Regions from separate parts of the Mesorhizobium sp. M7D.F.Ca.US.004.03.1.1 genome, predicted to be linked through region 1. Evidence: riboswitches for the same ligand, from Rfam matches in the RefSeq annotation. Region 1 holds a riboswitch; the other holds the start of a gene.

The links. Region 1 has a riboswitch for thiamine pyrophosphate ahead of EN935_RS08840 (YkoF family thiamine/hydroxymethylpyrimidine-binding protein). Riboswitches for the same ligand answer to the same signal wherever they lie in the genome.
Region 2: another riboswitch for thiamine pyrophosphate. It lies ahead of thiC (phosphomethylpyrimidine synthase ThiC); the one in region 1 lies ahead of EN935_RS08840 (YkoF family thiamine/hydroxymethylpyrimidine-binding protein).

The regions. Positions count from the first base shown of each region.
Region 1 covers NZ_RZQG01000099.1:69-7,695, forward strand. Annotated here, with positions in the region: partial or broken gene EN935_RS08830 (ATP-binding cassette domain-containing protein) at 1-370, opposite strand, end outside; gene EN935_RS08835 (ABC transporter permease) at 367-1,182, opposite strand; gene EN935_RS08840 (YkoF family thiamine/hydroxymethylpyrimidine-binding protein) at 1,224-1,832, opposite strand; TPP riboswitch at 1,823-1,936, opposite strand; gene EN935_RS08845 (LysR family transcriptional regulator) at 2,100-3,017, opposite strand; gene EN935_RS08850 (SDR family NAD(P)-dependent oxidoreductase) at 3,163-3,900, shown strand; gene msrA (peptide-methionine (S)-S-oxide reductase MsrA) at 4,154-4,672, opposite strand; gene EN935_RS08860 (glycosyltransferase family 39 protein) at 4,755-6,302, opposite strand; gene EN935_RS08865 (hypothetical protein) at 6,602-7,309, shown strand; gene EN935_RS08870 (hypothetical protein) at 7,444-7,627, opposite strand, start outside.
Region 2 covers NZ_RZQG01000273.1:215-6,474, forward strand. Annotated here, with positions in the region: gene thiO (glycine oxidase ThiO) at 1-879, opposite strand, end outside; gene thiC (phosphomethylpyrimidine synthase ThiC) at 876-2,711, opposite strand; TPP riboswitch at 2,815-2,931, opposite strand; gene EN935_RS16835 (hypothetical protein) at 3,249-3,512, opposite strand; gene EN935_RS16840 (metallophosphoesterase) at 4,004-5,341, shown strand; partial or broken gene EN935_RS16845 (hypothetical protein) at 5,344-6,260, shown strand, end outside.

The sequences.
Region 1 (7,627 bases):
GCTCGAAGCCGGCAAGCCCGAACTCGGCAAACAGCGGCGCGACGCGCGCCCGCGCCGCCTTGCGCCTGATGCCCTGCACTTCGAGCCCGAGCGTCGCGTTGTCGAGGATGCGTCGCCAAGGCATCAGCGCGTCGCGTTGCGGCATGAAGGCGAAGTGCCTGCCGTGGTCATCGAGCGGCGCGCCGTCGAAGAACATCTCGCCCTCGCCATGCTCGGCGCCGGTCAGAAGCTGGAACAGCGTCGACTTGCCGGCGCCCGAGGGCCCGAGGATCGAGACGAATTCACCAGCGTCGACACTCAGCGAAATATCGGCCAGCACATCGAGCCCGCCGAACGCTTTGCGCACATGCCGCAACTCGAGCCGGCTCATCGCCACGGCCTCTTCCCTGCGGTTTCCTTGCCGGCGCGCTCCCAGGGCATGGCCAGGCGCTGCAGCAGCACAGTCAACCCGAACAGGACAAGTGTCAGCGCGGCGCTGGCACCGACGGCGGCCAGCACCAGGTCGGGGCGAAAATTGTTCTTGGCGTTGAGCATGTAGATGCCCAACCCCTTCGCGGCGCCGGCATATTCGGCGAAGATGGCGCCGACCACCGCATAGGTGATGGAGATCCTCAGGCCAGCGAAGAAATAAGGCAGCGCCGAAGGCAGCCGCGCCAGCACGAAGATGCGCCAGCGCCCTGCCCCCATCGCGCGCAGCATTTGCCCGACCTCGGCCTCGGTCGCCTCATAGCCCTCGACCAATGCCACCAGCATCGGAAAGAAGGTGACCAGCGCCACCAGCATGATCTTGGGCGCCAGTCCGAAGCCGAACCACAGCACCACCAGCGGCGCAATCGCCACCAGCGGCAAGGTCTGGCTGACAATGAAGACGGGAAACAGCGCACGCCGCAGCGGCTGGAAGAAGTCGACCAGCATCGACAGCGCAAAGGCGGCGCTGAGCGAGCAGGCAAAGCCAAGCAGCGTGGCGCGGATGGTCGGAATGGCGTTGTCGACCAGCGCCTCGCGATTGAGCATCGCTTGCTCGAAGACACGCGACGGCGCCGGTAGTATCGTCGGCTTGATGCCGGAATAGCTGGCATAAAGCTCCCATGCCAGCAGGAGCAGCCCGACCGAGATAATGGCCGGTCCCGCCTTGACAAGAAGGCTCGCGATCGGGCGCGAAGCGACGGATGATGAGGCCACTGGAGATAACCTTTGACGGCCGCGCGGAGGCGGCGGCAGCTTCAGACCGCCGACGGGCTGTTGGCCGAGACCGTGACGTCGAGGGTTACGTGGCCGGCGCCTGGTCCGAAGCGGCAGAAAGCCTCGTCCAGCGCCGAAAAGATCGCGCCGGCATCACCGCGCAATTTCGTGCAGAAATGCTTGGAACGTTCATAGACGCCGGACTGCTTGAGAAAGTCGATGCAGCCGTAGATCTCGTCCATGTGGTCGTCGGTGCCCATCACATAGAGCGAGAACTGCGCTGCCGCCGGCTGGCCGGTGGCAGCTGCATTGTGCACCGCCGCGATGGCCGCATCCTTGCGCGGACCGAGTGGCCCGACAGGCCCGCCAAGTGCATCGGAGCGGCAGATCGGATCATCCGGCTCGCCAGGGCAGCCGCGCGAGATGGTGGCCGACAACACGCAATGTTTGCCGCTGCGCGCCGCCGCCACGAAGAGGTCGCGCATGGCGGGAAACAGCACTTCGGGCGGCCCGACCAGCAAGGTCGAGATGTCGTCGGTCTCGATCCTGAGCTTGTCACGCCAGGGATCGAGCGCGCCAAGCGCGCCAAGGATGACGCCGACGAAATCGTCGGCCATGGGATATAGGGAAATCTGTGCGCCTGAAAACATCGCCCGCCTCGCTCCGCTGGTATTACCCAGATCAGCTTCTAGGGTCTGTGGGCTTGCCGCCCCCGTCTCAGCCCCGACCGTACGGAGCACCCCTGTGGATGCGCGGGTTAAAGCACCATTCGAGCTGAAGTGAAAGCCGTTTTTTCAGCGCACTGCGCCAAAAGCATTGCGCCAGACATGGTGCTGCCTGAGCGGGATTATCGGGCACCCTCGCTGCCGCGAGCGGTTCTCTCCACAGTCGCGATGCAATCACCTTCGTGCACGCCGTCAACCACCTGACCGTGTTTGGCCGGCATGCGCATGCCGCAGGAAATCGACGAAGGCGCGCACGGTCGGCGGCGTATGGCGCTGCTTCTGGTAGCTGAGGAACCAGCCCGGAAAAGTCGCGCACCACTCATCCAGCAGCGAGACCAGTTTGCCGGCGTCGATCAGCGGACGCACCAGCTCTTCCGCCCAGAAGGCGATGCCGACGCCCTGCACCGCGGCGGCAACGGCCATGTCGCGGCTGGAGACGACCAGCGGACCATCGACCGCGACCGAGAACCATTGGCCACCCCTGGCGAATTCCCATGTGTAAAGGCCGGCGCTGCCCGGCCGGCGCCAGTTGATACAGCGGTGCTGGAGCAGATCCGCGGGTGCTGACGGTGATCCGTGACGGGCGATGTAGTCCGGCGAGGCCACGGCGAGTTGGCGCTGCGCGCCGCCAAGCGGCACCGCAACCATATCGGCTTCGAGAAATTCGCCAAGCCTGGCGCTGACATCATAGCCGGCCTCGACACTATCGATGGCGGCATCGTCGATCGTAACATCGAGCACGATGTCCGGCCATGTCTGATAAAAACGACCGAGCACCGGCTCCAGATAGGTGGCGGCGGCGACGCTAGGCATATGGACACGCAAGATGCCGGCCGGCGTGTCACGCAAGGCGGCGGCATCGCCGAGCGCCGCCTCCATCTCGGCCATGGCCGGCGCGAAGCGCGCGTGCAGGCGCGCGCCGGCTTCGGTCAGCGAGAGACTGCGGGTCGTGCGGTTGAGCAGGCGCAAGCCAAGCCGCGCTTCGAGCTGGCGGATCATCTGGCTGAGCGTCGATGCCGAAATCCGGAGATCTTCCGCGGCACGAGCAAAATTGCCATGCGCGACGACAGTGGCAAAGGCCTTCAGCTCCGCATAGTCACTTCCGCGCATTATGCCATATTCTCCAATGAGTATGATGGAATTCTATCGCATTTTCCGTAGGGGGTCTGCTGCCTAGCTTGAGGACATGTCTCGAACGTCGCCGATCATCGGCATCGAGCTCATCTGAATCTCCCTCTGAGCAGGAGCGACGAACATGTGGAAACTCAACGGAAAAATCGCCTTGGTGACCGGCGCCTCCTCCGGCATCGGGATGGCAACAGCACTTGCGCTTGCAGCGCAAGGCGCGGTCGTTGCCATTGCGGCGCGGCGCCGGCAGCGGCTTGACGATCTGGCCAAGCGCATCCGCGACGTCGGCGGCGAGGCGCTCGCGATCGGGGCCGACATCGCCGACGAGGAGCAGGCAACCGCGATGGTCAGTCGCGTGCTGGAAAGCTATGGCCGACTTGACATGCTGTTCAATGTCGCCGGCGTCGGCGTCGCGGCCCCCTTCCAGAACACCACCACCAGCGAATACCGGGCGATGGTCGACATCAACATTCTGGGTTTGCTCTATACGATCAACGCAGCGCTGCCGGCGATGAAACGGCAGGGTTCGGGCCATATCGTCATCGTCTCGTCGGGCACCGGCCGCTACATCCACCCTTCGGTCGTCTATTCCGGCACCAAGCACGCGGCCAGCGCCATGGCGGAATCGCTGCGCCGCGAAATCGGCAAGAACGGCATCCGCGTCACCGTGATCGAGCCAGGCGCGGTCAAAACCGAGTTCACGGCCAACATGCGCGATGACGTGCGCCTGGCGGTAGAGCAAAGACTGGGCGACATGGAACAGCTGGAGAGCGAGGATATCGCCGCTGCGATGCTCTACGCGGTTTCACAGCCACCAAGGGTCAACGTCAACATCCTGACGCTCTACCCGACGCAGCAGGCATGAAAACCCGCAGCCCGTCCCCAGTCGCGATCGATTGCCCGTGGCGTATGAAAGTGGCGCCAGTGGGCCTTATGGGGGGAAGCCTAACAGGGCGGCTAGTAGAAATGTTCAGTTTGGGCAGTTATAAGGTTTCGCAATTTTCTTATAACGCTTGAACTTGGGGGACGCGACAAGGCGCGCTGACTGAAGGTGTTTGGGATGTACGATGCGCCGCTCGACGACCTCGTCGAGCGGCAATGCATGGCGGCTCCGAACCCTACGAAACAGCCTTCTCACGAACCGGCAGCTTCCAGCCTGGCCTGACGAAGTGGCAGGTGTAGCCGTTGGGGTATTTCTCCAGATAGTCCTGATGCTCAGGCTCGGCTTCCCAGAAGGGACCGGCCGGCACGACTTCGGTGACGACCTTGCCCGGCCACAGACCCGAGGCATCGACGTCGGCGATGGTGTCCTCGGCGACGCGCTTCTGTTGGTCGCTGGTGTAGTAGATCGCGGAGCGATAGCTCATCCCGACGTCGTTGCCCTGCCGGTTGCGGGTCGTCGGATCGTGGATCTGGAAAAAGCGCTCCAGCAGCGTGCGATAGCTTATGATGGCCGGATCGAAATTGATCTCGATGGCTTCGGCATGGCTGCCATGGTTGCGATAGGTGGCGTTGGCCACGTCGCCGCCGCTGTAGCCGACACGGGTGGAGATGACGCCGGGATAGCGCCGTATCAAATCCTGCATACCCCAGAAGCAGCCGCCCGCAAGGACTGCGCGTTCGGTCGAAGTCGCCATATCACGTCTCCTCAAAAGCAAGTTGATCTCCCCATAAATGGGTATTCTCACCTGCTTCGTCCAGCGGACCGGCTGATCTGCTTCAGTTGCTCGGCCGGGCGAGGCTGTCGATCACACCCGGCAACTGCCTCACGCCGGGCGGAACGGCGGCAAAACTGATCGCCACCGGCGGCGCCTTGAGCGACCAGCTGAAAAGAACGGTCTTGACCGGGATGTTGTCCAGCCACGGCTGCAGCCGAGGTGGCACGCCGCGCCCAGGCCAGACCAGGAGTATGCCGTGGTCGCGCAGCCGCTGGCTGGTGATCCAGGGGGCGAGCCGCATATCGAGCTCGGTGAAGATCGACGGCTTGTCATAGGCATTCAGGCCCGCCAGCAACGCGATACGGGTATCGCCGCCGACGATGTCGAGCCGACCGGGCACCGCCGTGTGCCAGACGGCCTCGGCCTCATCCGAGATCTGCTGGGCCGGCCAGCACACGGCATCCATCCGGCCGCGCAAATTGCAGCTCGTCCAGCGGATACCCGCATATGCACCAGACATGCCGATAATGCAGACAAACGCGCAGATCGCCAGCCGTCGCATCTCGACGGCGCCGAGCCGATGACCCAGCAAGGCAATCGCCACAACGCCGACAAGATTGTACATCGGCGCGCCCCAGGCCTCGCCGGCGCCGGTGAACAGCGAAGCCACCATGACGAGGACCGCCGGGCCAAGCCCCATCCACACGACATAGACCAGCGTGCCGCGCCCGACGGGCTCTTCCGGCGCGGGCGAGCGCCGCAACAGCCCCGATATCGCCAGCACCAGAACGAAGCCGCAGAGCCCGGCTATCTGGACGCTGATATAATAAAAGCGGGAGCGATGGGCTAGCACCCACTGATCGCGCCAAGCGGCATAGGTCAGCGGCAGGAAATCCATGCGGTAGAGCTCGACGGCCAGCGGCGCTGCGACAGCGATGAAAACCGCCAGCCCAAGCCATGGCCAGGGCGTAGCCAGCCGACTGCGTGCCCGTGTGTCCGACAACAGCCAAATCGCGCCGAAGAGCAACAGCAGCCCGGTGGAAAATTTGGCATAGAGGCCGACGCCGGACACCAAGCCGAGCGCCAGCCACCAGCCCGGCCCGCCGCCACGGCTTGCACGCCACAGCAGCCAGCAGATGGCGGCCCAGAAGGGCATCTGCGCGTAGTCATGATTGAACTGCGGAGTGGGCCAGCCGAAGAAATACAACGACGGCATCAAAAGCACGGCGGCCAGCGCGCGCGTTCTCCCGAGCATGTCGCGGGCCAGCAGGTAGACGAAGATAAAGGTCGCCGAGACGACGAACTGGGCAAGCAGATATTGCGGCCAGCGGAACGATCCGGTCAGAAGATGGCTGGTCTCGAGCAGCCAGCCGGGAAGCTGCGGATGCTTGTAGGTCAACAGCACCCATTCGCGACCCCACATGAAGCCCTCGACGACATCGCCGGGCGGGGCGGCGTCGACAAGTGCCGGCATCACGGTCCAACACAGGATCTGCGTCAGGCATAAAATTGCCAGAACAGCTTCCGGATAACGGGGCAGATCCGACCAGATCGACGACTGGCGCCAGTCGCCTGGAACAGAACTGCCGACCGGCAGCCAGCCGTTCATGGGTTCATCGATTCGCGTCATGCGGTGGGTAAATCACATCGGACGGTTTTTCGAACAGCCCAGAACTCAAAGCTTACGAAAATGTATACTTAAACGACCATTGCAAAACCAAGATTGAGGCAGAGTTTCGCCTCACGATGCTGCCTCTCCCCTCACATGCAAGCAAGACGACAATGGAAAACGCCCTCCTGCGGCACCTCGAACGTGCCAAGCATGGCGCATTGGCCGTGATCGCGGCAGGCGTCGTTTGCGCCTGACCGGGCCCCCGGTCCCCCACCAACAAGCATCCAGGATTCAAAATGCGCCACCACCATGCCGTCATCCACTACCGTGCGCTCGACTTCTGGATGGCGCGCGCGGCCGTTCTGGTCATCATCTGCCTGCAGCTTCTGGTCATCAACAACCTCTCATTCGGGCCACGCTGGCTGGCCCCGGCGCTGGAGGCCGCCCTGCTGCTGCCCTTGTCGGTGGCCACGGCCTGGACCCAGGCCGCCACCCGAAAGGCGGTCGAGGATCACGAGTGGCATGCGATCGGCCAGTTTCGCGTGATGATCCGCAGGACCGCCCTAACCATGACCGCCATCATCAGCGTCATGAATTGCGGTTCGTTGGTCTTGCTGGTGCGTGCCTTGCTGGAGGGCCATGCCGGCAACAGCGGCACGACGCTGCTGATCGACGCCCTCAACATCTGGGTCACAAACGTCATCGTCTTTGCCTTGTGGTTCTGGAGCACCGACCGCGGCGGGCCGCCGACCTGCGGCCTCGTCAAGCTTGCGCAGGCCGATTTCCTGTTTGCGCAGATGACGCTGAACGACCGTGAGCTTCGCGATTGGCTGCCCGGCTTCGTCGACTATTTCTTCCTCGCCTTCACCAATGCGACAGCCTTCTCGCCGACCGATACCTTGCCACTCTCCCAACGCGCCAAGCTGCTGATGATGGCCGAGGCCATGATCTCGCTGCTGACCATCGCCCTAGTCGCGGCGCGCGCCGTCAATATCCTGGCTTGATCAGGCCAAAACGCAGAAAATAGCCCGCCCGGCGAACCGGAACGGGCTATTTTGGGTTATCTTCGACGGTTCGAGTGTCGCGCGAGAACGTGCCTCGGTAGTTCTACCAAGCAGTCGCCAACCGGAGACAGCAGCTACTCCTCCGGCGCGGGCTTGAACCTGCGCACCACAAACTCGAACAGGACGTCCGAAATCCACATGGCGCAGACGCCAATCAGGAAGGCGGCGGCCAGCGTGGTGGTATCGTCGGCCAGGTCAGGCATCGGCAAGCCGGTGATCCTGGCGTAGGACACCACCGGCAGCGTCAGGTAAGCCGCT
Region 2 (6,260 bases), on a different contig from region 1:
ACCGTTGATCGCGATGATCTCACCGTCTGTTTCGACGCGTGGCAAATTGTCGGGAAATGCCGGACGGACACCCACACCGGTTTCAACGATCTCGGCCTCACCAAAGGCCGGATGGAGGGCATGGGCGGCGCCCAGCAGCTCCATCATGGAACGCGCCGTCACCGGTCCGGCGCTCTGGCTTTCAATCATCGTCGCTCCGATCATGAAACGGTGATCGGTGCGCGGCACGGCATAAAGCGGAAAGCGTGGATGAAGCAAACGGACCGGCCGCGACAGCGAGACATCAGGCGTGCGAAGGATCAGCATTTCGCCGCGAACACCGCGCAGCCTGTCATCGGCCGCTGCCATTCCCATGCAGTCTATCTGACGGGCGAATCCCGAAACAGGCCGGGCGTCGCAGCCGAAGTGGAATTTGACACCCATGGTCGCAAGCTTGTCATGAAGTGCCGCCATCGCCGGGCGTGGGTCGAGGTGAGCCTCGTCGGGGAAGAGCAATCCACGCCGGAAGCGGCCGGCGAGGTCGGGTTCCAGGAGCGCAATTTCGTTTTCATCGACGCGCCGATGCCCTGACGTGCGACTGGCGAACCGGTCAAGCTCACCGGCATCACGCGGCGCGGCCACGACCAATGTCCCGGCCCGTGTCACCTGACCCGACAGCACCGCATCCCACCAGTCGGCAGCATCGCGTCCGAGATCCAGCACCGGCTGCTCCGCGCTTTCGCGCTCGCACCATGGCGCCAGCATGCCGCCGGCGAACCACGACGCGTTGCCACCAAGGCCATGCCGCATCTCGGCGACGGTGACCGTCGCGCCGCGGGCGGCGAGTTCGAAAGCGACGGTGAGGCCGGCAACGCCGGCCCCTTTGACGAGCACCCTCATGATGGTTTGGGAGCCTCTGGCACGACCGGTACGCCAGTCTCGTCCGCCTGCATGTAGAGATCGCCGCCCTCCCGGTATTTTGCCGCCATTGCCGCCATGCCTTCCTTCTGGGCCTCGGCACGGATGTCGTGGGAAATGCGCATGGAGCAGAATTTCGGCCCGCACATCGAACAAAAATGTGCCAGCTTGTGCGCCTCCTTGGGCAAGGTCTGGTCGTGGAAGGACCGTGCGGTTTCGGGGTCGAGCGACAGGTTGAACTGGTCCTCCCAGCGGAACTCGAAGCGCGCGCGCGAAAGGGCATCATCCCTGGTTTTCGCTGCCGGATGGCCCTTCGCCAGATCGGCTGCATGGGCGGCTATCTTGTAGGTGATCACGCCAATCTTGACGTCGTTGCGGTCGGGAAGGCCGAGATGCTCTTTCGGCGTGACGTAGCAAAGCATTGCGGTGCCGAACCAGCCTATCATGGCGGCACCTATCCCTGAGGTGATGTGGTCATAGCCCGGCGCGATGTCGGTCGTCAGCGGCCCCAACGTGTAGAACGGCGCCTCACCGCACACTGCGAGCTGCTTGTCCATGTTCTGCTTGATCTTGTGCATGGGGACATGGCCCGGGCCTTCGATCATCACCTGGCAGTCCTTTGCCCAGGCAATCTTGGTGAGTTCTCCAAGTGTTTCCAGTTCGGCGAATTGCGCCGCGTCGTTCGCATCGGCGATTGAACCGGGACGAAGGCCGTCGCCGAGCGAGAAGGAGACGTCATAGGCTCTGGCGATGTCGCAGATCTCCTCGAAATGCTCGTAGAGGAAGCTCTCCCGGTGATGGTGCAGGCACCATTTGGCCATGATCGAGCCGCCGCGCGAGACGATGCCCGTGACCCGGTCGACGGTCAGCGGGATGTAGTGCAGCCGCACGCCGGCGTGGATGGTGAAATAGTCGACGCCTTGCTCGGCCTGCTCGATCAGCGTGTCGCGGTAGACCTCCCAGTTCAGATCCTCGGCGATGCCGTTGACCTTTTCCAGCGCCTGATAGAGCGGCACCGTACCGATCGGCACCGGCGCATTGCGCACGATCCAGTCGCGGATGTTGTGGATGTTGCGGCCGGTCGACAGGTCCATCACCGTGTCCGCGCCCCAGCGGATAGCCCAGACCATTTTTTCGACCTCTTCGGCCATCGACGATGTGACAGCCGAGTTACCGATGTTGGCGTTGATCTTGACCAGAAAATTGCGACCGATGATCATCGGCTCGCTCTCGGGATGATTGATGTTGGCGGGAATGATTGCGCGCCCGCGCGCCACCTCGTCGCGCACGAATTCGGGTGTGACGAAATCTGGGATCGCCGCGCCGAAGGCTTCGCCGTCGCGTTGCAGCTTGCCGCGCATCACCTCGCGGCCGAGATTCTCGCGGATGGCTACGAACTCCATTTCTGGCGTGATGATGCCGGCGCGCGCATAGGCAAGTTGGGTCACCGCCTTGCCCTGCTTGGCCTTGAGCGGCCGATTGCGTATCGGAAATTCCGGTGTCAGGCGCTCGCCGGTGGCGAATCCATTGTCTTCCGGCCGGACGTGGCGGCCGTCATAGGCTTCGACATCGCCACGCGCCGTGACCCATTCGTGGCGAAGCCGGGCAAGGCCTTTTTCGATGCTGGTTTCGACTGATGGATCGGTGTAGGGGCCGGACGGATCGTAGACGGTGACGGGCGGTTCGCCGGCCGTCGGATGGACGGAAATCTCGCGCATCGGCACCCTGATCTGCGGGTAGAGGACGCCGGGCTTGTGGATTTTCCGCGAGGCGGGCAGTGGTCCCGTCGATACGGCGGGGGTGAGGGCATTCATCGTGAGGCTCCTTTGCTCATGCATTGGAGACCCAGTTCTGTGCCGGAAGGATGAAAAGACGCTTCTGTAGACCTGCTGCAACAGGACCTCGGGCGTAAACTCCCGCAAAGCGCTTGCACCGTCCCTACGCCAGTATGAACTGGATCAGGTTCAACGGGTCACTGCGCCGCGAAAGCCAGCAGTATCTCAGCCCCTTGCCGGGACTCCCCTGGTGAATGCCTTAGGTTGAACGGGCTGACGCTATCTTGTCAAGCGCATTCGGGCGCCTTCGGCCGGTGGCGACGACCGGCGGCCAGCCGGGCGGAGAGCTCGCGCATGCATCGGGGACAAGTCACGCCCCGTAGACCGGGGCTGAATGGCCAAAGCCTCATTCGCTTCGTGAAGGATGGAGAAACTGTATTGGCCATGTGCGCGTATCGACCAAGTAGCTCAGGCGGTCACGGATGTGGTTATTCTGGTCGAAGGTGACGAACGGCCTTGGGGGTCACCTCCTTTAGGATTCAGAGGTTGGAAGACGGCTTCTCGCGATCACGGCCATCAGGAAATACCTGTCTTCGGCTCAACCTCGACATGGCGTCCGATCGACCGCAGATATACAGCTATCTCGTTCATGAGATGATCGCGTTCGCCGTAGATTTCAGCAATCCTACGCAGCTGTGGCTCGACGGCCCTCCGTTGCGCTGGCGTGAAATCAGCATCGCCAAAGACGTATCCCAAGTTGCCAATCGCGCAAATTTTGCAGCCGGCGTCCACAACTGCTTGTACGAATGCCGGAATGTCTTTTTCTTGCATGGTCTTCATGTCGAACCTCTCGTGAATGGCGTGCTTGCGCCCCAATCTGCCTTTTCAGCGTGTCCTCTGGGCGGCGCAAGCCCTGAGCGTGACTGTGCACGGGCAACCTCGACTATCCCATCTGCCACGCTCTTTAGAATCGGTGGGGTCTGGTGATCGCAGGCTGGGCCACTCAAAAGCCTGCAAGAAGAAAGTCATGGCGACCATTGCTCAAGATCGCAAGGGTGCGTGCAAGACCTTCCGTTGGCAGTCATGCACGCTCGCTCAGAGATAGTCCGGCCGCGGAAATTCTCCCTTATTCGTAAGAAAGCTCATTGAGCAACTGGGCATTGAGCAACTGGGTCTCACGTCACGGGTCTCGTGTGCTTCACAGCCGAAAAATAGCCGCCGTGGCAATTCTCGAAAAGTGCAGGCTACCTCGTTAAGGACACTGCGGATGATCGTTCGCGCTTGGCAAAAGCGAACGGATTAGTCTATGGCTCTCGGCAGGGGGGCGAGTTATGCGGCGGGTGCGAATCCTTCAAGTAGGCGATATTCACTATCCGGACTGGCATCCTTCCTCTAGCAACATCGATGCCAAGGATAGCAAGTTCGCTCCGAAAATAACGCAGAAGCTACGCGCGTCTTCGCTGCGTGCCGTCTTGACGAAACTTCGGCGGCTGACGACTTCGAAGCCCTTGGATTCGATCGCCTTCATGGGGGATTTCACGAGCCGTGGCGACAAGACCTTCATTGCTTCGGCATTCCAGCATTTCACGTTGCTCTGCCGCGCACAGGGACGCAGTTCAAAGGCGCTTCCGTTGATATTCGTACCGGGAAATCACGATGTGAACCGTGATGACGCGCGCGAACTTGGACCGACTGAGAAATTCAGCGAAATGGCGAGTTTAGCCGCCCGCTTGGGTTGGCAGACCGTTCCCGTGGACCAACCCGTGCACTTCAGACTTCCGACAGGATCCGCAGGCGCAAACTTCATCCTCGTCAACACAGCGATAGGCAGTTGGGAGCTTCAAAACCTTCCCGCGTTCCTTCGTGATCGTCTCGAGGCACTCAGTCCTTCTACAGAGCCTCTAGATCTCGGCTCGCCGGACATCTCGGGACATTCGCCCGCGACACCTCCCAGCGATCCAGACAAGGAGGCGTCCGACGACGAGTATTACGGTCAGATGGACACGCCATACATCTCGCGTGAGATGCTTGCAGGCCTACAGGAATTGCTCCAGCAGCCCGACATGCGTTACGGCATCATAATCGGCCATCACAATCTGCTGCCACAAAAGACTCCGCGCATTACGCCATACGCGGAGATGCTCAACAGCGGATTTGTCAGAACTCAGCTGCTGCAGGGCAACAAGCCTATCGTCTACCTGCATGGACACATACATGCTGATCCGGTCGAGATCGTCAACGATCCAAGGTTTCCGGACGGCAAATTGATCTGCATCTCAGCACCAGAGATACAGTCAGGTTTCAATGAGCTCGTCTTCTTCACGACCGATCAGGGAGAGCTCGTCGGCATCCGACTTATACCCTACCGCACCAATGTCGCCGACGGGACGGTCATGGAAGGCGAACATTGCTTTATTTCGACCATGTCCAACGGCAAGGCCTTTCTGAACAACGACACGTTTGACCTGCTGCGCCGACTGCGCGACCATGCCACCAGGCGCGGGAATGGGTTACTCTTCTGGGACGAGATCACTGAGATTGCTGCCTCCGCCGAGCTCGGGCTAGATCTGGAAGACTCTCTTCTGATGCTCCAAGCGGCGCGCTTCATCGAGATAGACGGCCTCACCAAGGCAAACTCGGCTTGGCGCATTAAGGTAAGGGACGAATAGCGATGGAGAATCCGTTCGGCCCCAACAGGATCGAGTACGAAAGCCGCCCGATACTGTGGTTCAGTCAGAAGTCGGCGTTGATTTCTGCCGCCGCCAAGCCGGTCTTCGTCGCAGGGACGAGAGGCAGCGGCAAGACCAGCATTCTTCGCTCGCTTTCCACAGTCCATATTCTTGAAGACAAAAGTCTCTCGGACCAAGTCGGCAAGCTCGCTTGGTATGGCGTCTTCTTCCAGCTCAATGAGACATTCTCGCCCCTAATCGACAACGCCGTTCTGAACCTCATTCCGGAGCGGATACGCTTCGACACGGCCGCCGTGATCCCGCGGCAATTCGTAATCTTCTCTCACTATCTGGAGCTGAAGATAGTCGAACGCCTGCTCGAGAGCATCGGCCAGCTCAGACGCGACGGCCACTTGAAATACCGGGCCTCCGAAGATAGGGACGTCGCCCTGGCACTGCATCGCGAAGTGCTGCACTTCATACCCCAACCTGCCCGTCTCGACTTCTTCAGCATCGATGAGCTGCGGGGTGGGATAACCCGGTACGTCGACGAATGCTTCAACGCGTTCTTCTTTGCCGCCGATGCCGGAGCGACCGGCTTCAGAGCAACAGACCCTGGCGCGATCATTAACAAGGTCGCGACCGCGATCACTCCACTTTTAAATGGCCCATCTTTCGCCGGTGACAGGGCGCCCTTCTTCAAGATACTGATTGACGACTGTGAAGCACTGACACCGCTCCAACAGCAGTTCCTGAACACCTTGGTGAGAAAGACGCGCGGCAACGTGAAATGGGTCCTCGCCTACATCGGCGGCCTCTACGACACGATCCGGACGATCATACCCGGCCAGTCGCTCTCGAATGCTGACCGGGACGTCGAGAATCTTGATTCAGTCGATCCGAGGGAGTTCGCCACGCT